Regions from separate parts of the Levilactobacillus yiduensis genome, predicted to be linked through region 1. Evidence: riboswitches for the same ligand, from Rfam matches in the RefSeq annotation. Region 1 holds a riboswitch; each other region holds the start of a gene.
The links. A riboswitch is a leader RNA that binds a small molecule or an ion and turns the genes downstream of it on or off. The one in region 1 is predicted to bind thiamine pyrophosphate.
Positions count from the first base shown of each region.

Region 2: linked by a shared signal. The riboswitch ahead of NGM66_RS00135 (ECF transporter S component) and the one ahead of thiW (energy coupling factor transporter S component ThiW) in region 1 are both predicted to bind thiamine pyrophosphate.
Region 3: linked by a shared signal. The riboswitch ahead of NGM66_RS03520 (ABC transporter permease) and the one ahead of thiW (energy coupling factor transporter S component ThiW) in region 1 are both predicted to bind thiamine pyrophosphate.
Region 4: linked by a shared signal. The riboswitch ahead of thiM (hydroxyethylthiazole kinase) and the one ahead of thiW (energy coupling factor transporter S component ThiW) in region 1 are both predicted to bind thiamine pyrophosphate.

Region 1 is NZ_JAMXAZ010000016.1:25,340-32,604, reverse strand. It holds gene NGM66_RS09540 (TetR/AcrR family transcriptional regulator) at 1-333, opposite strand, end outside; gene NGM66_RS09535 (MFS transporter) at 466-1,650, opposite strand; gene NGM66_RS09530 (hypothetical protein) at 1,695-2,234, shown strand; gene thiW (energy coupling factor transporter S component ThiW) at 2,286-2,795, opposite strand; TPP riboswitch at 2,866-2,965, opposite strand; gene NGM66_RS09520 (hypothetical protein) at 3,097-3,906, shown strand; gene NGM66_RS09515 (response regulator) at 4,196-4,849, opposite strand; gene NGM66_RS09510 (sensor histidine kinase) at 4,842-5,891, opposite strand; gene NGM66_RS09505 (helix-turn-helix domain-containing protein) at 6,197-7,090, opposite strand; gene NGM66_RS09500 (metal-sulfur cluster assembly factor) at 7,102-7,265, opposite strand, start outside.
Region 2 is NZ_JAMXAZ010000001.1:20,741-28,005, forward strand. It holds gene NGM66_RS00110 (HAD-IIB family hydrolase) at 1-110, opposite strand, end outside; gene NGM66_RS00115 (DUF2087 domain-containing protein) at 395-1,147, shown strand; gene NGM66_RS00120 (chloramphenicol acetyltransferase) at 1,171-1,836, shown strand; gene NGM66_RS00125 (D-alanyl-D-alanine carboxypeptidase family protein) at 1,886-3,052, opposite strand; gene NGM66_RS00130 (D-alanyl-D-alanine carboxypeptidase family protein) at 3,644-4,813, opposite strand; TPP riboswitch at 5,036-5,126, shown strand; gene NGM66_RS00135 (ECF transporter S component) at 5,214-5,780, shown strand; gene NGM66_RS00140 (ABC transporter ATP-binding protein) at 6,225-7,265, shown strand, end outside.
Region 3 is NZ_JAMXAZ010000004.1:52,566-59,830, forward strand. It holds gene NGM66_RS03505 (heavy metal translocating P-type ATPase) at 1-646, shown strand, start outside; gene NGM66_RS03510 (DMT family transporter) at 1,153-2,088, opposite strand; gene NGM66_RS03515 (FusB/FusC family EF-G-binding protein) at 2,303-2,950, opposite strand; TPP riboswitch at 3,743-3,848, shown strand; gene NGM66_RS03520 (ABC transporter permease) at 3,906-4,658, shown strand; gene NGM66_RS03525 (ABC transporter substrate-binding protein) at 4,655-5,659, shown strand; gene NGM66_RS03530 (ABC transporter ATP-binding protein) at 5,662-6,396, shown strand; gene NGM66_RS03535 (sugar O-acetyltransferase) at 6,455-7,021, opposite strand; gene NGM66_RS03540 (AraC family transcriptional regulator) at 7,082-7,265, opposite strand, start outside.
Region 4 is NZ_JAMXAZ010000017.1:34,454-41,718, reverse strand. It holds gene thiE (thiamine phosphate synthase) at 82-735, opposite strand; gene thiD (bifunctional hydroxymethylpyrimidine kinase/phosphomethylpyrimidine kinase) at 735-1,550, opposite strand; gene thiM (hydroxyethylthiazole kinase) at 2,148-2,936, opposite strand; TPP riboswitch at 3,107-3,211, opposite strand; gene NGM66_RS09855 (oxidoreductase) at 3,259-4,095, opposite strand; gene NGM66_RS09850 (ABC transporter permease) at 4,687-5,445, opposite strand; gene NGM66_RS09845 (ABC transporter ATP-binding protein) at 5,442-6,092, opposite strand; gene rlmD (23S rRNA (uracil(1939)-C(5))-methyltransferase RlmD) at 6,691-7,265, shown strand, end outside.

The DNA.
Region 1 (7,265 bases):
GTGGCGTTGAATGAGCTCATCGTATTGGCTACCAGTGAAGTGCGTCAGAAATGCCGTCACCGCTTGGTAGTAGCGCTGCGGGTCAAACGGCCCCTGGGGTGCGGTCGGCACGCCTTGATGAACGGCGGCCATAGCCACGCGATACAGTGTTTGGTAGGCATCCGTTAGGTCAGCAAAATATTTATAAAACGCGCCACGGGCAATGCCAGCGGCTGAAACGATTCGCGCCACCTGGGCGTCGGCTAGGCTGTGTGCTGAAAATTCTTGTAGTAGGGCCGCCATCACGCGGTCTTTTTTCTCTGCATTTAAATGGTCAAATGTCTGGGTTGGCATGGGTTTTCGCTCCTTTTCGTTCCGAGAGTGACACGGTGTCACTTTAATCGATGCCTGTAGTTTAGCACGTGGGTGACACCGTGTCAACTTTTACTCAAAAGAAAAACCCGCCGACTATGCGACGAGTTTCGTTCAATCAGTAGCTAAGTGTTTCGGTTCACCGATGATCAGGTGGCCGGCAATCGCGATAAGTAAGAAGACGACCGCAACGCCACAGACGCCTAGCCAACCGGCGTGACTCCACGCCCAGGTGGCCGACAACGTGCCAATGGACCCACCTAAAAAGTAGCTGAACATGAAGACAGAGTTGTTACGGCTACTCTGCTGGCGATTCAAGGATTGGACGATGGCTTGGCAGGAGACTTGACTGAATTGGGTTCCCAGGTCCAGCAAGACGATGCCGATGATCAGACCGCCAATCCAGTGGCCAATCAGCCAAAAGATCACGAAGGCGACACCGGAAAAGAGCATCCCCAGCCCCACCGTCAACCGTGGGGAGCGTTGATCGACCATGGTCCCAATCACGGGAGCCGCCAAAACGCCGGCGATACCCAATAGTCCCAGCAACCCGGCAACGTTACTACCTAGATGGTATTGTGCCGCCAAGTAAAAGGCTAACGTGGACCAGAGCACGTTGGACATGCCAAACATGCAAAAGCCGTTGATGGCTGCCCCACGTAAAGGCCGCTGGGTCGCGAATAACTTGGGGAGCGTCCGAATGACCGGCCAGTATTTCAAATCCTGATGACCTCGTTCGTCATGGGGTAATTGAAAGTGAACGACGATCAGGAAGATCAGGTCGATGGCCGCTGCAACCAAGTAAATGTCTTGCCACGGCATGATGCTCCCTAGTAAACCACTGAAGGACCGTGACAACAAGATCCCCGTCAGTAGCCCACTGAGCACGATGCCCAGCACCTTGCCCCGCTGCAGGCCAGGGGCTAAATACCCGGCATAGGGGATGATGATCTGTGGTGCCACCGAGGTGATCCCCACCAGCGCCGTCGCCACGGCAAAGATGCCGGCGTTCGGCGCCCAATGGGCCAGTAATAAGGATCCAATCGACAGTACCATCATGAACTGAATCAGATGATAGCGGTCAAAAATATCTCCCAAGGGGACAATCAGTAACAGACCAAATGCATAACCCAGTTGTGTGACCATCGCCAGCATCCCAACGACGGCCTTAGACAAATTAAAGTCTGCGGCAATCAGGTTTTCAATCGGTTGAATAAAGTTCAGATTGGCGACGATGACCCCGGTCACCACCGCCATCAATAAAATGGTTTTCTTGGATAATGTTGCTTGCTCTTTCACTTCGCAAATCCCTCCTAACAAAAGTTTAGAACTTTTGCTAGAAAATGGCTACCACCATTCGTCGATGGTACCGGTTACGTGAAAAATTTGATATACTGGCACTATCGGAGGGGATTAATTTGCACAAATTACTAACAGGTACCATCCTGGCTTTAGGTCTGGCCATCGGCGTCAGCGGCACCACCACGGCGCAGGCAGCGAAATGGACCACGGGGACGCCTAAAGTCATGCGCGGCGTGTGGTACGCCAAGCCGCGGGTCCAACGAAAGGGCCACGACACGACCGTCACGAATAACGCCATGATTCTCACGCCCAAGTGGCTGTACGTCATGTACGACTACGGCAATCACGACTATGGCGGCAATCGCTTAGCCTACCGGAAAACCGGGAAGCAATATCGGCTGCGAGCCTATGATCGATTGGACAAGACCTGGTCTTACACCAAGCTGCAGCGGACCGGAAAAACCGTCACGCTACAAAAATATGGGACTAAACGAGCTGGTCACCGCTTCATCGCGCAAGCTGGTAAGTCCTATCAATTACAGTTTCAGACCAAGATGAGCGCGCATCTATTGGCAAAATAAACGAGAGCATCCTACGTGTACGTAACGGCAATCGCCGCTACGCACGCGTTTTTATTTGCCCTGCAATTTGTGCAACCGCGGTGCGATTACGGTTGGCCACATGGCCTTCAGTAACGCGTAGCCGATAATCACGCCGACCAGCGCACTCATAAAGAAGCTCGGCAGGAACAACCAGATTGCCCCCGTTGTCCCCATCAGCCAAGCCGCCACGGGATAGGCTACAAAGGCCCCTAAGATGCCAGACCCCACCAGCTCACCCAGCGCAGCGGCCAGTAACTTACCTGTTCGCTGGAACAGCCAGCCACTTAAAAAGGCCCCAATCATACTACCCGGAAAGGCCAAAACGGTCCCGGTTCCCATGATATTACGAATCACCGAGGTCAAGAAGGCCTGGGCCAAGGCCCACCACGGTCCCAGTAAGACCCCGCTTACGACATCGATCAAGTGTTGCACTGGCGCGACTTTGGCCACCCCAATGGCAAATGAAAAGGCACTCCCACCGATTACCGCTAAGGCCACCAACATGGCGGTCAGCGTCATCGGATAGACTTTCTTCGACATAATACCCACATCCCTACTTAGATTTACCAAAAAAGTCCCCGTTCCCCACGACGACGGCTTTCCTGATGACCCAGTAGACCGACCACTTTCCTACGCGAGTATGAACTCAACAGGTTCGAAGGGATTGGACTTGGTCCATCTCAGCCACACTGGCACCCCTAGTGTCTTTTTTAGTTGTGCCCAACTATACCGGGTCTGGCCGGCAATTGCAACTCATAATATGCTGTACTGATTCGCAGTTTATGCGATTATTCCGCCGAATTGTTTTCGGTCTGGTATACTAAGTGGCGGAGGGGATTCGATGATTAAAAAGATTGTTACCATCACGGCCGCCACACTGTTTTGCGGTCTTATTTTACCAGCCACGGCACACGCCAGTCGCTACACGATGGCCGACCACATCACGTTTCAGACCGGTCCGATGTACTACCACAACAAGAACAGCCAATCACATACCATTTGGAACTGGTCGCACTCACGCAAGCTACATAATCTCAAGAATTATCCGCACACGACCTGGGTCGTCAAACAAACGGCGCTGTTCATTCACGGCACCCATAAGGCCCGCTACTATTACGTGGTCAGCAAGAATAAGCGAACGGCTGGTTGGGTCTGGCACGGCTTCTTACAATCCGGGACTTACCGGCGCCAACAACTCACAACTGATGGGCTAAAATTGTCGTCGCAATTGACCAACGGCGATGACAGAACGTTGAAAAACTTCATGATCACTAAGCTCCAAAAAGATGGCTACGACTACAATAACCAGTTGGCCATGATGTTCGACTACTACCGGTCCAACGACCTGACACCGGCACAAATGTCTTACGCCGCTGTCATCAACCTGGTCCGCATCAAGGGTCTCGACCCTACGACCATCTCGGATGCCAGCCAGGACAACGTCTTACACCTGGCCAAATTGATCGATCCGAAGAAGGGCGACGCAACCTTAGAGACCACGGGGAAGGGTCAATTGGGTGTCCAACTGGTCCAAACGATTGAGCAGGCTCTGGACGCTCATCACGCCAAAACGTACCTCCTGGACGTGAAGCTGAGCGGCAGTCTGACTGCCGGCACGCCTCATTTACAATATACGTTATATATGAGCTAATTAACAAAATGATGACGACTTTTAACGGCCGCCATCATTTTTTATTGCCATTTTTATGGCTATTCACGCTAGGAACGCCAGGTAATCAAGCCCCTTTTCGTCAAATCGCTAACCCCAGAGACCAATTAACCCCCAACCAGGTTACTAGTTAACGCACCCCACAAACGGTTGACAGTCTGGTATACTGAACCAACCAGCTGTTCTCACCCCTAGCAGCTGGGTTCACTTGCTGGCTTGCTTATCTTGCTCAAACAGCGTCTGGGAATCTCTCCCGGACGCTGTCGTGTCTCTAAAATTCAATTAGCTTATGATGAATTGCATACCGTACCAGATCCACGTGAGAATTCAGTTCCAATTTGCGCATAATGCTGGCCTTATGGGCCTCAACCGTCTTCGTGGTGATGTTGAGCTTGGCCGCGACTTCCTTATTGGAATACCCCAGCGCCACCAGGGGCATGACCTCCCGCTCCCGTTTGGATAGCGGGCTGTGTCCCCACAGGTTCGTCTTGTCCACGTCAGACAAGATATTCTCAATGTCTGACTTCAACAGGATCACGTTCTCGTCCACGTAATGTCGGCCAGTAACGATGGTCGTGATGGCATTAATGATTTCCGCATCTGGCGAGCTCTTCAAAACATAGCCCGCCGCCCCATTCTTAATGGCTTGATCGACATAATCTTCCTCACCATGCATCGACAGGATCAAGATCCAGATCTTGGGATACTGATTGTGGATTCGTTTAGTCGTGACCAGTCCGCTTTCGCCCGGCGGCATACTCAGGTCCATGATAATAATATCAATATCACCCTGACCAGCCCGAGCAAACGTATCGTTACCATTTGCGGCCTCCGCAACCACCTGATAATCCGCCTGTTGGTCAATAATATTCTTCAACCCTTCACGCACGATGGCGTGGTCATCCGCTACTAAGACTTTATACATTTTGTAGGCTCCCCTTACTCGTGCAAACGGGGAACTTGACCTGCACGGTAGTACCCGCTCCCGGTTGCGAATTTAACGTAAAGACCCCATTGAGCGCTCTGATGCGGTCACGCATGTCACTCAGACCAAGCGAATGGCCGTTGAACTGCGTGTGTTGACTGACGTCAAAGCCATCCCCATCATCAATGATCTGTAGCGTTATGAAGTGATGGTGCTCGACCAATAAAATCATAATTTCTTGGGCATTAGCATGTTTCAAGGCGTTATTGATGGCCTCTTGTGCCACCCGATACATCGCACTTTGAATCGCGCTAGACAACTTTTCTGGGGCCGCGTTGCCACTCACCGAAATTTGAATGCCAGTGGTGGCTTGTAGCCGCGTCGCCAGTGCCCGCAATGCCGCGAACAAGCCGAAGTCATCCATGACGGACGGCCGTACCGTCAGCGCCATGTTCTTGACCTCCGCCAAAGTGGCCTGCAACTGCTGCGTAATGGCCGCCGCTTGATCAGCCCGCTCAGTAGCGCTCAATTCACCACTCGCCAAGCGTTTGACCCCGGTCGTCGCAAAGTACAACCCTTGGGCAATATTGTCGTGCAAGTCCGCCGAGATTTGATGACGGTCGGCCTCGTTGGCCCGTACGACGACGCGATTGATCTCGTCGTGTTGCGCCAACCGCAAGCCCCGATTGACTGAACTACAACTCTTTAACGTTAAGGAAGTGATGTGCGCCGCTGTGTCCAGCGCTTTATAAAACATCAAATACCCCGCATCGACCGAATCATCTTCTTCGGCCAAGACCGGGACCACTACTTCGTGCATCTGCTTGACAACTTCACAGGTCGGGCAATCCGTTACAGGCTGTCCTTGCCGGTCGACTGCCGCTTGCGCAATTTCATATAAGTAATGCGGATCAAAGTTCAACTGTGCTTTCAAACACCGCGCTGCCTGATTACACGCTAACATCTCATCTTCTCGGAATAAAATAATGGCAACGGGGGCATTTTCAAAGTAACGCGTGATCCACTTCTCGTTCTCATTCAAAGCCCATCCTCCTGTCCTATTTCTGGTTGACTACTTAAAATATGTAGATTGCCGTTAATCAACAATGGTCATAACCGTTTAGCGGCCTACCTTCCTATCCCTGTAGTATACCATATCGTCATTAAAGCGGTTACAGTTATTGGCGTTTCTTGTGCCGTTGCACATAAAAAGTGGGCGGTTTGTGCAAACACCCACCTTCTGGTTAGTTGTCATTCTTAACTAATTAATGACATCGTTCCAACAAAAAAGCGCGCCGCCAACAGCAAGCACGCTTTCTTCGTAGCAATCGCCCACACTTGATTGCTTCACTTATTTTCCGCCACCTGCCGGTTATACTGGCACTTCAACGCCGCCAGCTTCACCTCAATGACTTCATTTTGATTGATACGGGTAAAGGCCAACGTCTCATCCATCAGCCGTTGAATCGTCGCTGGTTGTTTCCCTTGATTGACCGCATTTTGCGTCGCTAGAAATTTCAACCGTGGCAGGTAATAGGTCACCCGTTCATCCGAACACAGCTGCACACCGGTATCGACCAGCTGATTGCTCAGCCGGTATTTCTCCTGACCCGCATAGAATTCGGCGGTGAAGAAGATCAGTGTCAGCATGCGCAAGTAGTATTGATTGGGCTCATCCAGATGGTCGTCTGGGTGGTAGGCCTTGATGTGTTGATAGACCTTTTCAAAGTAGAACTCTGCCTGCTGTGTCTCTTGGTGCCGAGCGTACATGATGCCCGACCCCAGAAAAGCCAGCTGGGTAAAAATCGTTTGGTGTCGTTCGTCTAAATCATTTAAGATCTGCGCGAAGTCAAAGAGAATCTTGTCAGGTTGCTGATTGACGAGGGCGTTCACGCAACCGCGCAGGTAACAGAACTGCATCTTCACGTTGATCTCATCGATTTGGTTGATCTTGATTTTAGCCAGCTGCTTTAAGACAGCCTGGTAGTTTTCCATCATCAGTTCCTTTTCGATGTTATCCAGGTCGTGACGCAGCTGAACCGCCGTCTCCGCGCTTTCCTGGTACAGATCATCCACCGTTAACCCCAACCGCACACAGAGTTTGCTCAGAATCGTCAACGACGGAACGCGGTTATTATTTTCAAATTTACTGAGCGTCGCCTGCGTGCAGATTCCCGTACACAGCTTGACTTGGGAAATCTTGAGGGCCTTGCGGCGAGCCACAAAGATGCCAATATTCATTTACCTCACCCTTATTCGTGAATACCTAAAGCGACTTTGGCGTAGCGGGTCATCTTGGCCATGTCCCACGCCGGTTCCCAGACCAGGTTGATCTCGCAGTGTTCCACGCCTTCAACGGCCGTGACCACTTGCTTGATAGCCTCGTCCAAGACGTGTGTCAGCGGACAACCCATGG
Region 2 (7,265 bases), on a different contig from region 1:
GCGTCATACCGCCCCACACCATCTAAAAATGTGCCGTCTAAATCCGTTGCAATCAACCGTGGAATCACTGCGCTCATCTTCCCTTCTGTTATTTCATGTAATCCCATCATACCGGGCCTGGCGACCTAACGCAACGATATTTGCTTACAAATAAAATCATAATGGGGTGGCCGGTTTACCGATTCTTAAGGGCCCTGCGCCAGGCGCCGGCGTAAGCGGTTGCGATTTTGGGCATAGGCTGATGTATTTAGAATGGTCTTTCAGCTAACGAACGTCTGGCGCTGTTTTTGGAAAATTCTTCCAGAAATTGTTTAGTTTAATCATAATCATTTGAAAATGTGTTGACTAATACGATAAACATTTGTATACTGGTGAAAAATTGGAGGAATTGCGAATGGCTCTACAAGATTTGACACTCACCGAACTTGAACAAGGCTGGCATCAGACCGCCAGCGCCTACGTCTGCAACTACTGTAACGCAGCCTTTGCCACGGATCAGGTCTTTGCCGTGAATGACCGCTACTTTCCGGCCGACCAAATGATTCGCCAGCACCTGACCCAAGTGCACCCGGATGCCTTGACCCAGCTCATCAATTCGTCCAGCAAATACAATACGCTCACGCCCAAGCAACGGGCGCTACTCGTGGCCTTCAGTCAGGGTCAAAAGGACGCCACGATTGCCCAGGAGGCCCACGTCGCGGCGGCAACGGTGCGCCACCAAAAGTTTACCTTCCGCGAAAAGGCCAAGCAGGCGAAGCTGTACCTGGCCATTTACAACCAAGTCTTCAATCAACCGGCCGCTACGGATACGCTGATCACGCTTCCCGACCAGGCTGGCAATCTGGATGACCGCTTTGCCATCACCACCAGCGAGTATCAAGCGCTGGTGGCCAAATACTTTACCACGACCGCGCCGCTAGTTCTGGCACGGTGGCCCAAGCATCAGAAGGCCATCCTCGCCATTCTCAAGCGCATCACGGCCGACATCCCCGCCAACCAACATTTTACCGAGCGCGAGTTGACTCAACACCTGCAGCCCATTTACGCTGACTTTCCATTGATTCGTCGCTACCTGGTGGATTACGGCTTCCTGCAGCGGACCACCGACGGCAGCGACTACTGGCGCAATCCGACTTACCGCGCCTAACCCCCACATGTTAAGGAGACCTCATGACACTGAATACCATCCATACCGCCATTGACCAGACCACCTGGTCACGCCGCGAATACTTTTACTACTTTACCAAAATGATGCCCACCGGCTTCACGTTGACCGCCGACCTCGACGTCACCGCGACCAAGGACTGGCTTGCTGCGCGGCAGCTGAAATTTACGCCCGCCTACCTTTACTTGGTCTCGACCGTGATTGCCCAGCTGCCAGAATTTCGTATTGGCCAAACGCCCACCGGCGACCTGGTCCGCTACGACGTCTTACACCCATCGTATTCAGTCTTCCACGCCGATGACCACACGATTTCGAATCTCTGGACCGCTTACGACCCCGACTTCACGGCCTTTTACGCCAATTACTTAGCGGATCAACAGCAGTACGGCGATCAGCACACCCCCATGCCCAAGCCTGTTCAAAGCGCCAACACCTACATGATTGGTACCATCCCCTGGACGCACTTCACCAGCTACACCCCGTTGCCTTTCACCCCGCTGAACACCTTCTTTCCGGTGATTCAAGCCGGGCAATTTCAGGCCGAAAATGCGCGCTGGCAAATGCCCCTCTCCGTGACGATTCATCACGCCGTGGCGGATGGCTATCACGTGAGCCAATTCTTCAGTCGCCTCCAAACCGCCTTTGACCATCCCAACGATTGGTTAGGTTAGGAACGATAATCAAAAACGGCAGCCCATCTAGCGACTGCCGTTTTTTAGATTAAGCATTCATACTACTATCACTGTAAGCTTTGTTCATCAGTGACCGTGTTTCCGTGAATTCATTGATGTCATGAAGCACAACCGTGATGACCCGGTGCTTGCCGGTCTTTTGGCCCGTCCCAACGAAGCAGTAGCCGGCCAGTGGCGTGTACCCGGTCTTCAAACCGTCCACGTTCAGGGCTGACTGATAATATTTCCGGCCTGCCAGCAGGTTATTGTAGTTGTAAGCCGTCTGACCATCAACCGTCTTAGAGCCAATGGCGCCGTCCGTCAAGATCCGGGGGTAATCCTGGATCAAGTGTCGGGCAATCAGCGCCACGTCCTTGGCGGAGACCATGTTGGCGTTGGCACTGCCGTAAGCGTAGCCAAAGGCCTTCAAGTCACTGTTTTCTAGACCAGAGGCGGAGACGAAACTGGCCTTATCCAAGCCCCAGCTCTTCGCCTGCGCGTTCATTTGCTGGATAAACTTGGCGTTGCTCCCAGCGACCCATTTGCCCAACGCGATGGCAGCGTTGTTAGAGGAGTCCAGAAACGCCGCATAGTACAGGTCTTGGACCGTGTACTTGTGACCGCTCTTGAAGAGGAAGCCCCCACACGATGCGCTTTGGCCCATGGCAATCAGGCCCTTGCTGCTGGTATCGACCACGTCGTCCCAGCTACCAGACCCACTGCCGACCTTTTGCAAGACCAAATACAGCGTCATTAATTTCGACACGGAGGCAATTGGCCGCGCGGTGTTGGCCTTCTTGGACCAAACGGCCTCACCAGTCGTATAGTCCATGGCAATCGCGTTTTTGGCATACTTCAGGCCAAACGGCGCCTTACCCTTCTGCAGATAACCGTGCCAGATCCAGCCCTTCACGGCACCGGACTTATTCGCCACGTAATAGTAAATCCCCTTGGAATTACCATGCTTCAACGTCGCCTTTTGCGTCACGTACCAAGTCGTGTTGGGATAACCCTTCATGGTCGCCAGCTTGCGGTTATGGGCCTTGTTATAAATGGCACCGGCCGTACTCTTCTTGTGGTACGCGGTCTTCGTCACATTCGTGGTCGAGACCGTGGTGTACACCGCCGCATGGGCAGTCTCAGCACTGATACCAGCTCCCATTGCCGCTGTGAATAAGACCGCCAGTGCGGCCCATTTGATACGCTGTTTTTTCATGATGAATTGTCCTCTCCTTGTGCAAGCTTCCACAACTACCCTAACACGGGCAATCCCGGTGCAACAAGGCTGCGTGCGACTTTGTAACTAACTTGTTGGGGACGTAACGTTCGCGTAATCCACCACTTCTTGCCATAATCAGTTGGGGCGTTAATCAATCTGAAATTGAACCGGCAACACGGGTGGTACTGGCCGCCTTACCGTTCGCTAGAGATGAGCTGGAACGCTGAGGGTGGACGGCCCAAGCCAAAAATCGGTCTTGGACCTCAAGTTGGAGCAGATAACCCACGTCTCCAACTTGCCAGTTTTCTAACCAGCAAGCTGCTAAAAAAACTCCCACAGCTGAACTCATCTCTAGCGAACTCCCGGCTACACAGAAAACAGTCAGCTTCATTGCTGATAGCCCGGTATTCGTCTCACCACTATCACACTAGCCAAGTATCTGCCAATTTTCCCTAAGCACAAAAATGCCAGGACCTTACTTTCGCCCTGACATTCCGCGTTTACCGATTCAATTGACCTGTTTCACGTGCACTGCTGCTGAACGGGTTATCACCCGCCCTTTAATTGGGGGCGTTCCCCATAGCAGAACTAGTTGCTCATACTACTCAGCCGGTAAGCATGTTCCATCAACGACCGCGTCTCCGTGAACTCGTTGATGTCATGCAAAACCACTGTGATGACGCGGTGTTTGCCCGTCTTGTGGCCGGTACCCACGAAGCAGTAGCCCGCGCTTGGCGTGTAGCCCGTCTTCAAGCCGTCGACCTTCAAAGAAGCGCGGTAGTATTTGCGCCCCTTCAAGAGGTTGTTGTAGTTGTGACAAACTTGGCCGTTCACCTTCATCGAGCCAATCTTGCCGTCCTTTAAGACGCGGGGATAGGCCGTTATCAGGTGCCGCGCCATCAACGCCACGTCCTTGGCGGAGACCTTGTTGGTGTTGGCCTTGCCATAAGCATAGCCGAAGCGCCGCAGGTCACTATTTTCCAGACCCGATGCCGAGACAAAGTGGGCCCTGCCCAGTTTCCAAGACTTGGCTTGGGCGTTCATCTTCCGGACAAACTTGCTATTACTGCCGCTGACCCATTTGCCCAGGGCAATCGCGGCGTTGTTCGATGAATCCAGGAAGGCCGCGTAATACAGCTGTTTAACAGTGTAGCGGTGATTTAATTTAAAATGAAAACCGCCACAATCGGCGCTCCGACTCATCGACACCAATCCGCGGCTGGTAATCTTGACCTTGTGATTCCAGCGACTCTTCTTGCCATCGATTTTCTTCAGTGTCAGGTACAATGTCATGATTTTAGTGACGGAAGCGATGGGCCGCGCGGTGTTGGCGTGCTTGGACCAGACGACCTTCCCCGTCTTGGCGTCCATGGCGACCGCCGCCTTGGCCTTGGTCAAGACAAATGGTGCCTTGCCCTTCTTCAGGTAGCCGTGCCAAATCCAGCCCTTCACACTGTGCTTACTATTCTGCACGTACAGGTAAATACCGGTGGACTTGCCGTGTTTCAGCGTGGCCTGCTTGGTGGCGTACCACGTGGTGTGGGGATGGGTCGTTAAGCTGCTGACCTTTTTGGTGTGCGCTTTATTGTAGATGGCCCCGCTACTGTGTTTCTTGTGATAGGCCGTCTTCTTGATTTTCTTAGTGCTAACGGTGTGATAAGCCGCAGCTTCGGCGGGCACCGTGGTTGTGGCCGTACCGCCCAGCGCGACCAGCATGCCAACTGCCATGGCCCAGTGACTGAGATGTAAATTTCTCATAAATTCAATACTTCCTATCCTTTAATAATTAATCTAACTAACTATATAGAATAGCACGCCTCCCCTAACCACGATAGCCACGTTCACCGCTTTAGATGTCTTCGGCTGGCTTTGTAACTGAATTGTAAAAAACGTTTCCATCCTGAACAACTCAATGACTGGCCACAATAATTTCCAGTCACGGTTGCATTTACCCGCTAAATTGGTTACGCTAAGGGTAATCAAATACGACTGGGGTGCCTCGCGGCTGAGATCAAACCCATTGAACCTGCTCTGGTTAACACCAGCGAAGGGAATGCGTACTTTTGTGCTATCAATGAACCCCTACTAAGTAACTTTAGTGGGGGATTTTTTATTCGTTGGGCACCCCCGTCAATACTCTCATAGGAGGCTTCATTTTATGAAAAGTTGGCATATCCGCGATATTATTCTGGTAACGATTCTCGCAATTTTTATGGGTGTTATTTTCTGGATCATTAATCCTGTCTACACGATTCTAGCGGCCGCACTGGCCCCGTTTGGACTGCAACCCTTGGCAAATGAAATTCTACTAGGTATCTGGGTCATGGCTGGCCCTTTGGCCGGATTCATCATCCGGATTCCTGGGTCCGCCACACTTGGCGAGTTCCTAGGTGCTGTGGTTGAAATGTTTCTAGGCGGCATCTGGGGAGCCAGCACCTTAATTTCTGGTGCGGTTCAAGGGATTGGCGCCGAGATTGGCTTCGCCGCCACTGGCTACAAGCGTTACAACTGGGCCAGTCTATCCATCAGTTGCCTGACGACCGCCATTGTGACCTTTGCTTGGGACCTGTTCCGGAGTGGTTACGCTGCTTATCATCCCGGCTTCTTGATTCTCTTGTTCGTGGTTCGTTGTGCTTCCGTCTTCCTCTTCGGTGGCGTGCTGACCAAGCTGATCACCAACCTGCTGGCCCGCGCCCACGTCTTACCTAACGTCAGCACTAAGTAGCTTGAGACTGCTGCCGCCTGCCGTTACGTGAAATTCTAGGCTGGAACGCTGGGGGAGGACGGTCCGAGCCAAAGAACGGTCTCGGACCTTGCTTTGAGCCGAAAATCACGTCTCAAAGTCACCAATTTAGCGGCAAAAATCGCCCCTAAATTCCCCGGCTGAGCCCAGATTTCACTTCACTCTCGGCTACGATTGGTAGCTATACGCTGTCCCAAGCCAACTGTAAAGCCAGACAACACTAAGGACCAAACGAATTGTCGTTTAGTAATCACCTCAGTAGACAAGAGTCTACCCGCTCGCACCAGATTACTCGCACAACTGGCGATGGTCGTTGGCACCGTTTTTCAGCCAATGCCCATCACCACGCAATTGAAACCGCTAACGTAAACAATCTATGTATTACCCTTATTTTTACCAACCCTGTTTCACATTGGAGGAATTTTCGTGGCCACTGTAACCGTTCATGCACTTACATTTACCTATCCCAAACGCACGCAGCCGGTCTTGGATGACCTCGACGTGACCTTTCCCAGCGGCAAATTTTCCCTGCTGACCGGGGTGTCCGGTGGTGGGAAGTCCACCTTACTCAAGCTGATTGCGGGACTCACCCCACTCCCCGACGCCGGAGCCATCACCTTTGATGGCCAGCCGTTGGCGCAGATTGCGCCGGCAAAACGTGCCGCGACCGTTGCCATGCTCTTCCAAGAACCCAGCACGCAGTTCACCATGGACACCGTGGTCAACGAGCTACGGTTCGCTCTGGAAAATCAGCAGGTCGATCCCGCGGCCATCCCCGCTAAGGTCACGGCTGCGCTGGACTTCATCGGCATCACCGACCTCCGCGACCGCCAGCTGATGCAACTCTCCGGCGGCGAACAACAGAAGGTCGCGCTGGCCATCATCGTTGCCATGGACAGCGACGTCATCTTGCTAGACGAACCCTTCGCTAGCATCGACCCGCCCACTCGGCTGGCCCTGCTGGAAAAGCTGGTCACGTTGTGTACGCAACGCGGCAAGACCATCATTTTGGCCGACCACGATCTGAGTAATTACGACCGCTGGGTGGACCACTTGGCCGTGTTGGACACGGGTAAACTGACCCTGTTGTCGCCCGCTGCCACCCAGGCTCGCTTTGCCGCCTTTACCCCCGACAAGCTCCGGCTGACCCACGTGGCCTTGCCCGCAGACGACCTCACCGTCAGCCTGCAGGGGACGCAACTGGCCCTGGGGCACGCGCAACGCCAGTTATTACAGCCACAGGATCTGTCGTTGTTTGCTCACCAAGCGACCCTGATCACTGGCCCTAACGGCAGTGGCAAATCCACGCTGTTTCGTGCCCTGGTACGGCTGGGCAACTACCAAGGCCGCATCACCTACGATGGACAAGACATTCACAAGCTCTCTCGGAAACGGTACGCGCGGCAGGTCGGCCTGATGTTCCAGTCGGCCAGCGCCCAATTTCTCAACGTGACCGTGGCCGAGGAA
Region 3 (7,265 bases), on a different contig from region 1:
CGACCAATTCACGACCTTAGCCGCTGAAGGCAATTCCATCAGCTATCTGGTCGCCGATAATCAGGTCTTGGGACTCGTCGCCCAGGGGGACCAAATCAAGCCCGCCGCCAAAACGCTGGTTGCTTCCTTGAAACGCCAAGGCATCACGCCAGTCATGTTGACTGGGGATAACCAAGAAACGGCCAACAAGGTCGCCGCTAGTGTCGGCATCACGGACGTTCGGGCCCGCTTGTTGCCAGAAGATAAGGAACGTTTGGTTCAAGAATACCAGCAAAAGGGTAAGGTCCTCTTCATTGGGGACGGGGTCAACGATGCGCCTAGCCTGGCCCGTGCCGACATCGGCATGGCCATTGGCTCTGGGACGGATGTGGCCATTGAATCGGCCGACATTATCCTGGTCTCCAGTGACCCGGCTGACGTCATTCAGTTCTTAGACCTGGCCCGCGCCACGCAACGCAAGATGACCGAAAACCTCTGGTGGGGTGCCGGTTATAACCTGATTGCAATTCCACTGGCCGCCGGTGTATTAGCACCAATCGGCTTCATGCTGGACCCAATGGTAGGTGCCGTGGTCATGTCACTGAGCACCATCATCGTGGCTATCAACGCCATGACTCTGAAGATCAAGGATGTGGCAACAGACTAGTTTCGCTCATCAAATAAATTTGTACGCAAAAGGCGTCGTCAATCAACCACTTAGCTGGTTAGTTGGCGACGCCTTTCGGTTGTTTTGAAGGTTAAACGCATGCATACACTATTAAATTTTTCTGGATAACGTACCACTGACTACTGGCTTATTTCAGCGAATTGCCGCTTATCAGTGACACTGAATTGGGCCAGATCTGACCGTAATGCCATTTTGCCAAGAATTAAACCAATTGGTGGTTAAGCACTTCCGTAGCCGAGAGTCTGCCAAATATGAGCTCAGCCGTGGGAGTTCCCTTAGCGGCGCGATTCATGCCGGTTAGGGAACTGGCAACTTTGAGACGCGGTCTTCGGCTTAAAGTTGAGGAGACGAGACCGTCCTTCGGCTCGTCCCGTCGCCCACCGCGTTCCAGCTCATATTTGGCGGGCGGTAGGCGGCCAGCTCAACCTATGTCGCTGTAAATAACCAGTCTTCGGTTGCTACTTTCACTCCTCAGCTACTAAACGCTAATCGACTTTCGTGCGGAAACGGCGAATCAGGCGAAGCATCTGGTGGCCATTTAGTGACAGTGCCATGACCGCCAGAATCACCAGCGTGCCGCCAATCAAGTCGTACTTGGTCAGCTGAACGCTGAGAAACATCACGGAGAAGACCGTCGCCGATAGCGGTTCGAAGGCGTCTAGCAGACTGGCCGTGGTCGGTAAGATGTAGGCCAGCGCGTGAGCGAACATCAGAAACGGAATAACCGTTCCAAAAATAATGATGATGCCGATCATGGACCAGCCCGCCCAGGTCAGCGTGATGTGATCTTGCCAGACTGGTCCGAAGATATTTAAGCAGATACCGGCCACCAGTAGCCCCCAACCAGTGACGGATACCGCACCGAATTTTGGCAGTAACGGCCGCGGAAGCAGCGTGTTGGTTGCCACCCCGATGGCGGACAGGCCACCCCAGAAGAGAACGACCGGCGAAATAGCCAGGCTGTTTAAATGGCCATGGGTCACGATCAATAGCGTGCCCACAAAGGCCAGCAACATGCCGCCAGCTTCCGGTCGCGTCGGCGTGACGTGTTTAAATAACAGGAAGTAAATACTAATGATGAAGGGTCCCAAGAACTGAATGATGGTCGCAATCGGGGCGTTACCAAACTTGACGGCCTCGAAGTAACAGAGCTGAACGGGCACCAACCCTAACAAACCGTAGCTGATGACCCGCAGACCGGTCGCCTTTTGTCGCCAGATTTCAAACGGCTTGACCCCAATCACTTGGCCCAAGACCAGCAAAATAATACCGGCCGTGATCATCCGGACCTGCGTCAGCCACAAGGCCGTCACATGGGGATTCAACCCAAATAACGTGCTCGCGGCCACCCCGGAGATCCCCCACAAGATGCAGGCCACGCTGGCGAGTAAGACCCCGCGTAAATGATGTTGTGGCGTCATGACCGCGCCACCTTGATTTCTGCAAATGCTTGTAACATAGTCATTTCCCTCTCACTCTTAAATTCACAAAGCAAGATTCATTATAACAAATCTAATCGTCAATCCCGGCCGACTCAGGGAAATTTCACCAAGTTCTTAGGGTGAAGCGCTTTCTCATTGCCGCTCAAAAAGGCCCCCGTCACGACAGTTGTCGTTGGGAGGCCCGATTCACTCTTTATTTTTTCGGCCGCACGACCGCAATGAAGTCGGCAAGGCCTTGGGGATCAGTCAACTGGCGGTTGCATTGCGCACTGTCGCGGCAAATGTAATTGCCGTTACGCGTGTAGCTTCCCAGTCCCGAGCGCTTGGTCGTCGAGACGAATAGCGACACGTTGCCAATCGTGTGGCAAATGCTGCAGACGCCCTTGACCACTTGTGGGGCGAGGTCGCCTTGAATGCCGATCAGCCGATCCTGATACGGCGCCACCAGGTATTTCTTCTGGTTACCGCCGTCGTTCCAACCCAGATACGTGAGCTGGTGTAAGTTCAAAGTCGCCCATTCCGGCTGTTTGAGCTTCTTCACCTTACGAAATAGCTTGCTTAACTGCTTGGTCGACAATTCCGGAAATGGTACCACTAGGGGTTCTAGCAACGGCACAATCTCAGCTGCGGCCTTACGGGTCAACCGATCCGGCTGCAGGCGCGTCAAGAATTCTTGCACGGCTGGTTCGGCCAGCGGCACTAAGGGCTTGATGCGCTCCAGTGTCGTATCCCGAACGACGCGGCGCATGTGCTTGTCATTTACCGAAAGATAGGCGCTCACTAAGGCGTCGATCTGTTGTCTGATATAACTATATTCGTAGGCGGTGATTGTCGGTTTCATGTTTATTTTTTCCTTTCAGATTCAAACCTGACACTTCTCTGAAAGGTCTTGCAGAAAAGTGTCCCTAACTAGCAGCACTTTTCCGTACAAATAACGATGCCATCATCGTCGATCATCTCCTTGCATTCAGCCATTTTAGCTGAAGTGTTAGTAGTATACCGCAATCACACGGTCTTGCGCAAGAAAAAGAGGCCTCGCGTACACGAAGCCCCTACTCTCAGCTTTCGAACCTCCTGTCATCTCGATTTGATGGTAGTCGTCTGACATGGTCCGTTAATTTTCTCTCAAAGCTGAGATTTCCCAAGCCACGTTATGCCCCGTGACTTTGGGTCTATTTTACGATAACTCCTGACAACTTCTGTGCTTGAGGCCCCAGTTAGCTTAGCGAGTAAATTAAGAGGTGCGACCTGTGTTGGTGTGAATTGTCTGGTGGCGGTGCGGCTCATAGCGGGGACTGGCCACCTACCGTCCGCCAAATATGGGTCGGAGCGCGGTGGGCGGACTCTCGGCTACTGGTGTGCTTGCCAATAATAATCGATTTATCCTTCAATCGTTTGCCGACAGCCTTAAATAAATTGCACATAGTATTGATATTTATTCATAGGTGTTATTTTTATAAAATTATTGATATATCGACGTTTATAAATATCATTATAAAAAGAAAATTTGTGTGCACCAACTGCGAGAATCCCTGTAAATCCAGCACTACCAGTCATATTTCGAAGAATCCCGTACAATTTTAGAAAATTAAGTTGTACCCCGCTTTTCGCCATGCTATACTAAATCCAACTTAAAAAGTTTCTGGGGATACCGTTAAACGGCACGAGAGTAAGTTGTGAACTTTGACCCATTGAACCTGTCAGCTAATACTGGCGTAGGGAGGAACGCACGGATGCTTCATCTGGCGGCAACGACTCCCCAGATGAAGCTTTTTTGTTCAAGAAAGGAGGCTGTTATGGCACGTAAACTCTATCCCTTAGGCAGTCTCGTGATTCTCCTCGTGACTTGGCAACTCGCCGTGACGCTCTTTCAAGCGCCAGCGTTCATTTTGCCCAGTCCCGTTGCCGTCATGCAGGCGCTTCAAGTTGATGCTGGCGGATTACTAGCCAACTCCTGGGTCACGCTTTACGAATCACTGATTGGCCTGGGGATTGCCTGCGCCCTGGCCTTCGTGACGGCGCTGGTCATGGATCGCTGGCAACTAGTCCACCAATCATTTTACCCACTGCTGGTCATCTCACAGACGCTCCCCGTGATGGTTCTGGGCCCGCTACTGAGCCTGTGGTTTGGCTTTGGCATCACGCCCAAGATCATTCTAGTCATCTTGATGAGCTATTTTCCCATTATCGTGGCATTTTCGGAGGCGCTGGGGAAGGTCTCAACCGAACAGATTCGCTTCTTGCAGACCATGGGCGCCAAGAGCTGGCAGGTCTATCGCATTCTCAAGATTCCCCAAGGCATGCAAGGCTTCTTCGCTGGCCTACGCATTGCCGCCACATATTGCGTCAGCGGCGCCATCATCGGAGAATGGCTCAGTGCCGAAGCCGGCCTGGGCTACTACATGATTCGGGTGAAGAACGGCTACCAAATCGACAAGGTCTTCGCCGCCATTTTCTGCGTCATCATATTAAGCCTGGCCCTCAATGGGGTCACGCAAGTCCTACAAAAAGGCTACTATCGCCTATTAATCCAAGGGAGAAAATCATGAAATTATCCAAGCTCTGGCTTCTCGTTCCTGTACTGCTATCGCTTACGGCCTGTGGCAACAGCCAAGACAAGGCCGCTAATTCCAAATCAGCTAAGAAATTGACCAACATTTCCATCGTGTTAGATTACGTCCCCAATACCAACCACACCGGTCTGTACGTGGCCAAGGACAAGGGCTATTTCAAGGATGCCGGTCTGAACGTGAAAATCATCGAGCCCGGTGACAACGCGACTAGCATTGGAATGGTCGGCGCCAACAAGGCCCAATTTGGCGTGAGCTACCAAGAAGATGTGACTTACGCCCACGCCGACGGTAAGAATATTCCAGTCAAGGCGATTGGGACGATTTTAAAGCACAACACGTCCGGCTTCGTCTCCAAGGCCAACAGTGGCATCACCTCACCCAAGGACTTCGCGAACAAGACCTACGCCGGCTGGCAAACACCGAGTGAAGAGGCCGTACTGAAAGCCGTCATGCGTAACGCTGGCGTTAATCCGAAATCCCTGAAGATTGTGGGCGCGACTGGCGACGGTCCCAAGAGTCTGGGAAAGAAAAACGACATTCAGTGGTGGTTCCAAGGCTGGGACGTGATTCGCGCCAAAAATGACGGTATCAAGGTCAATTACATGCCACTACGCAAGTTGGACAAGCGGCTAGACTACTACACACCGGTCATCATCACGAACAACACCCAGCTACAAAAGAATGACAAGATCGTCAAAGCCTTTATGGCGGCCACGAAGAAGGGCTACCAAGATGCCATCGCTCATCCCAAGGCTGACGCACAAATCCTGCACAAGTACGCCAAGGACAGTGACCTCAGTTTCTTAGAGGACTCGCAAGCCTTCCTGTCCGCCAACTACACGGATAACGCTACGAAATGGGGCCAAATGGATGCCAAAGTTTGGGACAACTACACGGGCTTCATGAAAGAATATGGCCTGATCAAGAAGGCCATCCCCGCCAAGACGCTCTACACCAACCAATACGTCGGTGACTAGCCATGACCATCACGCTTGAACACGTTGCCCTTACGCTAGACGACTTAGAGATCTTACGCGACGTGACCGCCACGATTGCGGACAACAGCTTCGTTTCGCTGATTGCACCCAGCGGCGCCGGCAAGTCGACCCTCTTGAAATTATTGACGGGCTTATTGACGCCGACCGCGGGAACGCTAACCGTGGCAAACCAGCCCATTACTGGGTTGAACACCACGTTCAGTTACCTGCCGCAAACGGACATGTTGTTGCCCTGGTATGACGTGGACCAAAATATCACGTTGTACCAGCGCATCAATCATCTCCCTATCGACCACGACCGCGTGACGGAACTGTTGACGCTGTTTGGCCTGGTGGACTACCGCCATTTTCTGCCCCATCAGTTATCTGGTGGCATGCGGCAACGGGTCGCCCTGTTGCGGACCATGTTGAACCCGGCGGACTACCGCTTGTTAGACGAGCCGTTCGGCGCACTGGACGCCATGACGCGGGGCTTGATGCAAGACTGGCTATTGAGCCTGCCGGCGGCGCTTCAAAAGACCACCCTGCTGGTCACTCACGATATTGAGGAGGCCATTTACCTGTCGGACCGCATCTTAGTTCTATCGGCACGACCGGCTCACTTGATTCGCGACATCGCGCTGACCCCCACCACTCGTGACCGACAATGGCTGGCGACCCAAGCGCCACTCAAGGCCGAGATTTACGACCTGTTGCGTGGCGACGAACAACTTTAAAACGTTAAGCAAACGAAGCACCTGGGCTGTCCACTCCCGGGTGCTTCGTGTCTACATATTATTCATCACTCAGCGAACGAATCGCTTTGGCCGGCACGCCACCAACTAACGTGTTCGCCAGCACATCCTTGGTGACCACGGCGCCGGCCGCAATCACCACGTTATCTCCAATCGTAACGCCTGGCATAATGGCAACCTTCCCGCCAATCCAGACGTCGTTGCCAATCGTCACGGGAGACGCCTGGGCCAAATAGCCACGCCGACCCGTGGGCGTCAGGGGATGATTAACCGTGTAAATGTCCACGTTGGGGCCAATCATCACGTGGCTGCCGATGGTCACGGGCGCAATGTCTAAAATCGTCAAATTGTAATTGCTTAAGAAATCTTCGCCCACATGAATATTTCGCCCGTTATCGCAATTAAACGTAGCTTGCACGGAAACCCGGTCGCCGTGACTGCCTAAGATTTCTTTGATCTTAGCGGTCTGAGCCGCCGGATCCGTGGCGGGAATCGCATTAAACTCTTGGCATAGTTTAGCTGCTCGCGCCTTTCGCGCCGCTACTTCATCATCCAGGAAATAATACGGTTCCCCAGCATCTAATTTTTGTAAGTTTGTCTTGGTCATCGTCTTCACCTCATCATTAAGCCTAGCACTTCGACGTTGGTTTAAGTCAAGAGTCGAATATTAAATCGATTTCCAAAAGTTCTTTTTAAATTCTTCATCATTGATATTTTCTTTGGGAAAGGTGTTAAAGTTCTCGCTAAATAGCCGCTGATCAACAAAATGACTAACTTTGCGCATCCTAAACTGTTTGGGTGACAATCCTGTCCAAACCTTGAACTGACGACTAAAATTAGCTGGATTCTTG
Region 4 (7,265 bases), on a different contig from region 1:
ACCAATTTAAATGATTTACGGGTCTCCACAAAAAAACACGCCCCCCGTTCAACACAATTTGAACGTGAGGCGTGTCCGTTTCTATTTGGCAAAGGCTTGGCGCATGGCTTGCGTGTCCGCATACGGGTCGGTACTCTGCGTCAACAGGGTAATGACCGCAACGCCCGCCGCTCCGGTCGCCGCAATGGCTGGCAACGACTTGACCGTCACGCCGCCAATCGCCACGATGGGCACGTTGGCCTGTTGCACGAGTGCGGCCAGACCATCGACGCCCATGGCCGGATCCGCGTCGTCCTTGGAAACGGTCGGATAGATGGGACCGCTCCCGATGTAGTCGATGCCGCCGATCTGGTTGGCCGCGGCAACTTGCTCAGCCGTATTGCACGACAACCCCACGAACATCCGCCGACCATCGACCTTTTTGATGACCTGCTGAATCTTCTGGTCGCTCTGACCCACGTGAATGCCGTCCGCATTGAGCAGGATGGCCAGATCCACGTCGTCATCCACGATAAATGGCACATTGGCCTCATGGCATTGCACGCGCAAATCGCTTCCCAGCGCCACCCGCTGCTCCTCATTTAACGTGCTAGCACCCTTGTCTCTGAACTGAAACGCCGTGATACCGGCATCCAGCATGGTCGCTAACACCTTGCGCAAATCTTGACCGGGAACGTCTTGGCTCCCCGCCACAAAATAGGCCCGTAACAGACCTGATTCAAACGTCACTGACATTATTCAGCGCCTCCTTGATTGTAAGCCCAATGATTCAACGGTCCGTGACCGTGGCCGACCGCGATTGGATTGGCGATGGCCGCCGTCACGTAGTCCTTGCCGATGCGAATGGCCGTTTCAAAGTCCTTGCCCTTCGCCAGTTCGGCGGTAATGCAAGACGACAGCGTGTCACCCGTGCCGTGAGTCCGCACCGTATCGACCCGTGGTGCCGTCAGCCAAAATGACCGACCGTCCGCCAATAAGACGAAATCACTGGCCTTGTCCGGCGTGGCTTCGTGACCACCCTTGATGATGATGTTCTTGGCCCCCAAGTCTTGCAGTGCGACTGCCGCCTGTTCCATGTCAGCCGCCGTGGTGATCTTTTGCTCAGTCAAGCGTTCGGCTTCCGGTAAATTCGGCGTCAACACATCCGCCAGTGGGACCAATTCCTCACGTACCGTGGCCACGGCATCATCTGCCAACAACGCCGCGCCCCCCTTGGCAATCATCACCGGGTCAACCGTCAATGGGCCGAATTGGTATTTCTTCAAATTTTCCACGACGCCATGCACGTGAGCCGCATCGGCCAGCATCCCCGTCTTGCAGGCCCGAATCTTCAGGTCGTCCGCCAAAGACGCGAATTGTTCGTCGATCAGCTTTTGCGGCAAGGCCATAAAGTCCTGCACGCCCAGTGTATTTTGCGCGGTTACCGCGACGATAACGGCCGTGGCGAAGACGTTGCGCTCCTGCATCGTCTTCAGGTCAGCCATCACGCCGGCCCCGCCACCGCTGTCCGTCCCAGCGATCGTTAAGGTTTGTGGAAATTCATTTGCCATGGTTACCCATCCCTTCTGGTTCTGTTGCATTTTTTGATAACTTTTAAATTGTGTAGAGCTGCTCGCCTACGGCTGCCAGGAGTTCCGCCTGCTATGGGGGACACCTTCAGCCTGAGAAGCGGGCTTCCGGTTCGCTTCAAAGCCTCGCCAAACCCGCGAGTCTTCGAAGTCGCCCCACGCTGTAGGCTGAGAAAAGACCTCAGCCAACACCGTCGACACAGCTGGCTCCACTCCTGGCCTCCTCCGGCTAATACTTGTGACATTCAGCAACCAAACGTCAGCCCATTGTCTGACCACCAGCGTTGCCGTCTCAAGTAGCCGTTGCAAGCGACCACCACCGGAGCTGTGAGTGGCGCGAAATCTAGGCTCAGCCGGGGAATTTGGCAGCGGTCTGAGCTGACAAATTGGTGACTTTGAGACAGTGGTTTTCTGGCTCAAAGCAAGCGCCGAGACCGCCCTTTGGCTCGGGGCGTCCTCCCCCAGCGTTCCAGCCTAGATTTCGCGCCGCGGCAGGCGGCCAGTTTCCACAATATGCGGAACCCCTGGCAGCCGCAGGCATCTGGTTTCCGCCATTTACACGGTAGGTGACCACCAGTCTTATTCGAAAGCGGCAATGCCTTCGATTTCGGCGACGGTGGCGGTTTGGAGCTTGTCGAGGAGCTTCATGATGAACGTGCCGGCACCCAGGTTTGGCGTGGCGTCTGCGACCAATTGACCGATGGCGGCGAAGACCAGACAAGCCGTTTGGGCCGCCTCGAAGTAGTCATCGGTGACTGCGCAGAAGGCCGCCACGATGCTGGATAGCATGTCACCCGAACCGACGTGGACCTGGAACAATTTCGTTCCGTTCAAGACCTTGACCACCCGTTCGCCGTCCGTGATGACGTCGGTGGGACCGGAGAGGATGACCACGCACTTTAATTTCTGCGCGCAAGCCTTGGCGATGGCCGCCAGATCCCCGGAACCTTCGCCGGCGTCGATGCCCTTCGCTTGCCAGTCGACACCGGCCAGCGCCGCGATTTCGCCCGCGTTACCCCGAATCACGTCGGGATGGAAATCAGCCAACAGGCCGGTCGCCATTTGCATCCGGTATTTGACCGCGCCAACCGCCACCGGGTCGATGACCAGTGGCCGGTGTTGGCGGTTCGCCGACTGACCCACCGCGCGGATCTGGGTGACCTGCGTGGCCGTGACAGCGCCCAGGTTCAGGCACACTGCCCCCGCCAAGCCAACCATTTCGTCCGCTTCGGCCACTTCCTCAGACATGATGGGCGACGCGCCAATCGCGTTGATACCGTTGGCCACGTCTTGGACGGTCACGAAATTAGAAACGTTAAAGACGATCGGGTTTTGCGCCCGCAATTCATCGAGCAAAGTCACTTTCATTGGTGAAATCCTCCCTTGTACTATCTAATTCAGGCCAGCCTACCAGGTATGTGCGCTCGCATTTCTAACAGCCACCTAACTAATTGCGCGGCTGGGACCATGTGAGCGCTTTACATTTGGACAAAATAAAAACGGGAACCGCCTCACGATCAGTGAACCGGTGGCCCGTTGTTGGTGCCACGACACGTTCCCTTCGCAAGTCTGAACTTGACAGGTTCCAAGGGATCACGGTCACCCGTATCTCAGCCCAATCGTGGACACCCCTAGTGTTCTGGTTAAGTTAAGTATAACAGGTTTTCCAGGCATGGCAATGATTCTCGGATTAGCGGGCAAACCGTTCAGCCGCCTCACCAATCACCTGCCACAGGTGGTCGATCATCTTGTCCGACAAGAACCGCCGGGCCACTAAGATCTGACTGCCAGAACCCGCGTGATACCGAGTCTTGGGCCGCCGTGACAGCGCCGCCCGGTCGACCAACCGCGCAATGACACGCGGCTTGCTGGAGAACTGCTTGACCACGGTCAAAATGGCTGCGGCGCGGTCAGCCGTTGGTTTGTACGGCCCCTGCCCCGAGGTCGTGCGTAAATGCTCGGCGGCAATGTCAGCCCACTCGGATTGAATGGCTCCCGGTTCAATGACGACCGTCTGAATGCCCAGCGGCTCAAGCTCCAGGCGCAGGGCGTCCGAGAGACCCTCCAGCGCAAATTTTGACGCCACGTACCAGCTGGCCAGCGGTTGGGCGACCTTGCCGTCTACGGACGTGATGTTGATGATGCGGCCGCTGTGTTGTTGGCGCATCATGGGCAACACGGACTGAATCAGCCGCGCGGCCCCAAAGAGGTTCACGTCAAATTGGTCGCGGGCCTGGTCCATCGGCACATCTTCTAGGGCCCCCATCAAACCATAACCAGCATTGTTGACCAAAATGTCGACCCGTCCCGTTTCACTAACGATGCGGTCCACCACATTTTCCACGCTAATCGGGTCGGTCACGTCTAGGGCTAACGTCGTGATGCCCAAGTCGTCTAGGTCATTCATACGACTGACCCGCCGCGCGCCCGCGTAAACGATGACGCCGTTGCGGTGCAGGCTCCGTGCAATGGCGTTGCCGATGCCAGACGAGGCTCCGGTGACCAGCGCTACTTTTCTATGTGTCATACATATCCCTCCCAATTCGGTTCTACTGTCTTGTCTAAAACGCTTTGTCTCTAGAATAGCGAATTCCCGTAAGCGATTGCAATTAATCTGGCAAATTAGTGCTAACGTCGTTGTCTATCCGCCGTAGCCGGCCCGGGACTCCCACCCTATGGGGAGCGCTTCCAGCCTGAGGAGCGGTCTTCCAGCTCATTTGTGAGCCTCACCAAACCCGTGAGTCTCCCAAACGTCCCGTGCCGTAAGACCGGAAACCCACCGGCCTAACGCCACCGACACAGGGTTCCGTCCCGGGCCGGCTACGGCTCACAACAACATCGCCCACTATTTACCAGCTAGCTGCTTACTGTGCGTCACCACCACGTTTCTTTCTGAGACTTGTCCTCACAGCTGGTGATTGTCGTTTAGCCTTGCCAGCCAGACGCAGAATCCCGTGACAAGGGTGTTAGGTCGGCGTCTTCTGCCGGCCTTACAGCCTGGGACGACTTTGAGATGGCCGGGTTTGGGACAGCTCAAAGCGAGGCCAAAGACCGCTCCTCAGGCTTTGACCGGTCCCCATGGGATGGCCGCGTCTGGCTGGCAAGGCGGAATAAACAGCTAAATCACCAGCTGTTTGCGGTCGTTGTAGAAGCCGCGGTAGGCCCAGTAGCACGCCAGCACCGAGCCAATGCTGGTGGCCGACATCAGCATGAACGTGACCATAATCTGATATTTGATGGCCCGCACCGGGTCGACGCCGGCAAAGATTAATCCGGACATCATCCCCGGCAGACTCACGATACCGACCGTCTTGGCAGAGTCGATCGTCGGCTGCATCCCCGTCTTGATACTGTCCCGTAAAATTTCCTTGGACGCATCCTTCAAATCCGCGCCCAACGCTAATTTTTCCAACACCGCCTGCCGTTCCTGCTTGAACTGGGCATTGAGGTTGCGGTAACACAGGCCAATGGCAACCATTGAATTGGACGCAATCATCCCGGAGATTGGAATCATTTGCGACGGGATGAATTTAATCGCGCCCGCCAGCATCAAAACGCCCAGGGTGACGCCTGTGCTAATGAGGATGGCACCAATGGAAATCGGCAGGGCCCGCGGAATACCGTTGCTTCGCTGTTTCGCGTTATACCCGGCGTTAAAAATAATAATTAAAATTAAAATCGTGGTCAGCCAGATATTATCGACGCGAAACACGTATTTCAACAGATACCCAACCACAAATAGCTGGACGACGGCCCGGATGACACCAATGATCATGTCGCGGTCGATGCCTAATTTTTCCTTCCAGCCAATTGCCAGCGCAATGACGACTAGGCCCAGCGCCAACAGTAAAGATTGATTGTTCACAGCTAAATTCATGCGTTGCCTCCTACGATGCGGCCGTCCTTGACTGTGATCAGTCGTTTGGCCGCGTCGATTTCTGCTTGATCATGGGTGATGGCAATAATCGTCAGGTGGTCCTCTTGGTTAAACCGTTTGATAAGCGACCAGACGAACGCCTTGTTCTCGGAATCCAGCCCCGCCGTGACCTCATCTAAAATCAAGACTTCCGGGTAGACCATCACGTTGCGCAACAGGGCGACTCGCTGGCGCTGACCACCGGAGAGATCTGTGACCGCCTTGTCCAAATCACTGGCGGCCAACCCTACCACCTCCAGGCCTTCCACGGCGCGGTCTTGGTCAAACGGTAGCTGACGAATCTGGTAAGGGAATTGTAAGTTGTCCCGGACTGTGTCGCCAAAAAGCGTCGGCTGCTGAAAGCTATATGATACGCGGCGCCGGTAAGCCACCGGGTCGTAGCTTTCAATGGGCTGGCCGGCAAAAGTCAACTGGCCACTGGTCTTACTGAGGAGTGACGCGATGATGCGGACCAACGTGGATTTACCGCCACCGGATGGCCCGGTCACCGTCACCCACTCCTCCTTGTCAATATTCAGGTTGATGTCGGTTAGAATCGCCGTGTCATCGACCTGGTAGCCCACATTCTCGAGTTCGATCAAACTCATGGCACCTGCTCCTTTCTTGTTCTTTAGCGATCTGTTTCGTGGCACAAAATTAGGGCCGAAACGCTGGGACCACTGATTGCCGGCTGACCCTGGCAGATTGGTCCTTGTCAGTGACAGCGCGTTGCCTCCACTAGAACTAAGCTGATTGTCGCTTAGCAATCCCGTTGTAGCCGAGAGTCCGCCAAATATGGGTTCAGCCGTGGGAGTTCCCTTAGTGGCACGATTCACGCCACTTAGGTAACTGGCGTCTTTGAGACGCGCCTTTCCGGCTCAAAGGCGAGGCGTCGAGACCGCCCTTCGGCTCGACCCGTCCGCCCACCGCGTTCCGACCCATATTTGGCGGACGGTAGGCGGCCAGCTCACACTGTGTGGCCCCAAACCAGCCACCAAAAACATCTGCTTTCATTGTACCGAAACCCCAGCCAATCGCCTACGAAAACGGCTTTTAATTTTGGCCGGCCAAGGTCGCGCGCCCCGGGGGACGTGAAAGTTTGGTATAATGTTCAAGACCGTAAGTCTTTTCGGACTTAATGACTGAATTTCTAAAGAACGATGCGGGTGTCTGGTGTTGACCGGCACCCGGGTCACAGGAGATAAAATGGCAAATTTTGAATCACACAATCACCGTGGCGGCCGCGACCGCTACGCCCACAATGACCGTAACGACCGGCACAGTTACCGGGACCGCAACCGCGACAATCACGGGACTAGCCGTGGCTACAATGACCGGCGCCGCCAAGAACGGGAAAACCCCGGCGTGACCGTGGAAGTCGGCCAACGTTTTCCATTGACCATCAAACGCATGGGGATCAACGGCGAAGGTATCGGCTACTACAAGCGCATGGCCGTGTTCGTGCCCGGCGCTTTGACCGATGAAGAGGCCGTCGTGGAAGTCACCAGCGTGGCCACCCGCTACCTGCGCGCCAAGGTCCACCGGATTCGCAAGGCCAGCCCCCACCGCGTAGAACCACGGGACAGCTATGCCGATGCTGTCGGCGGCTTTGAGCTAGAACATTTAGACTACCCCGAGCAACTGAAATTCAAGCGTGATATCGTGGCCCAATCCCTGGAACGCTACCAGCCCCAAGGCTTTCGCCACTACGATCTACGCCCAACACTGGGGATGGACGACCCCTACGGCTACCGCAACAAGGCGCAATTCCAGGTTCGCCG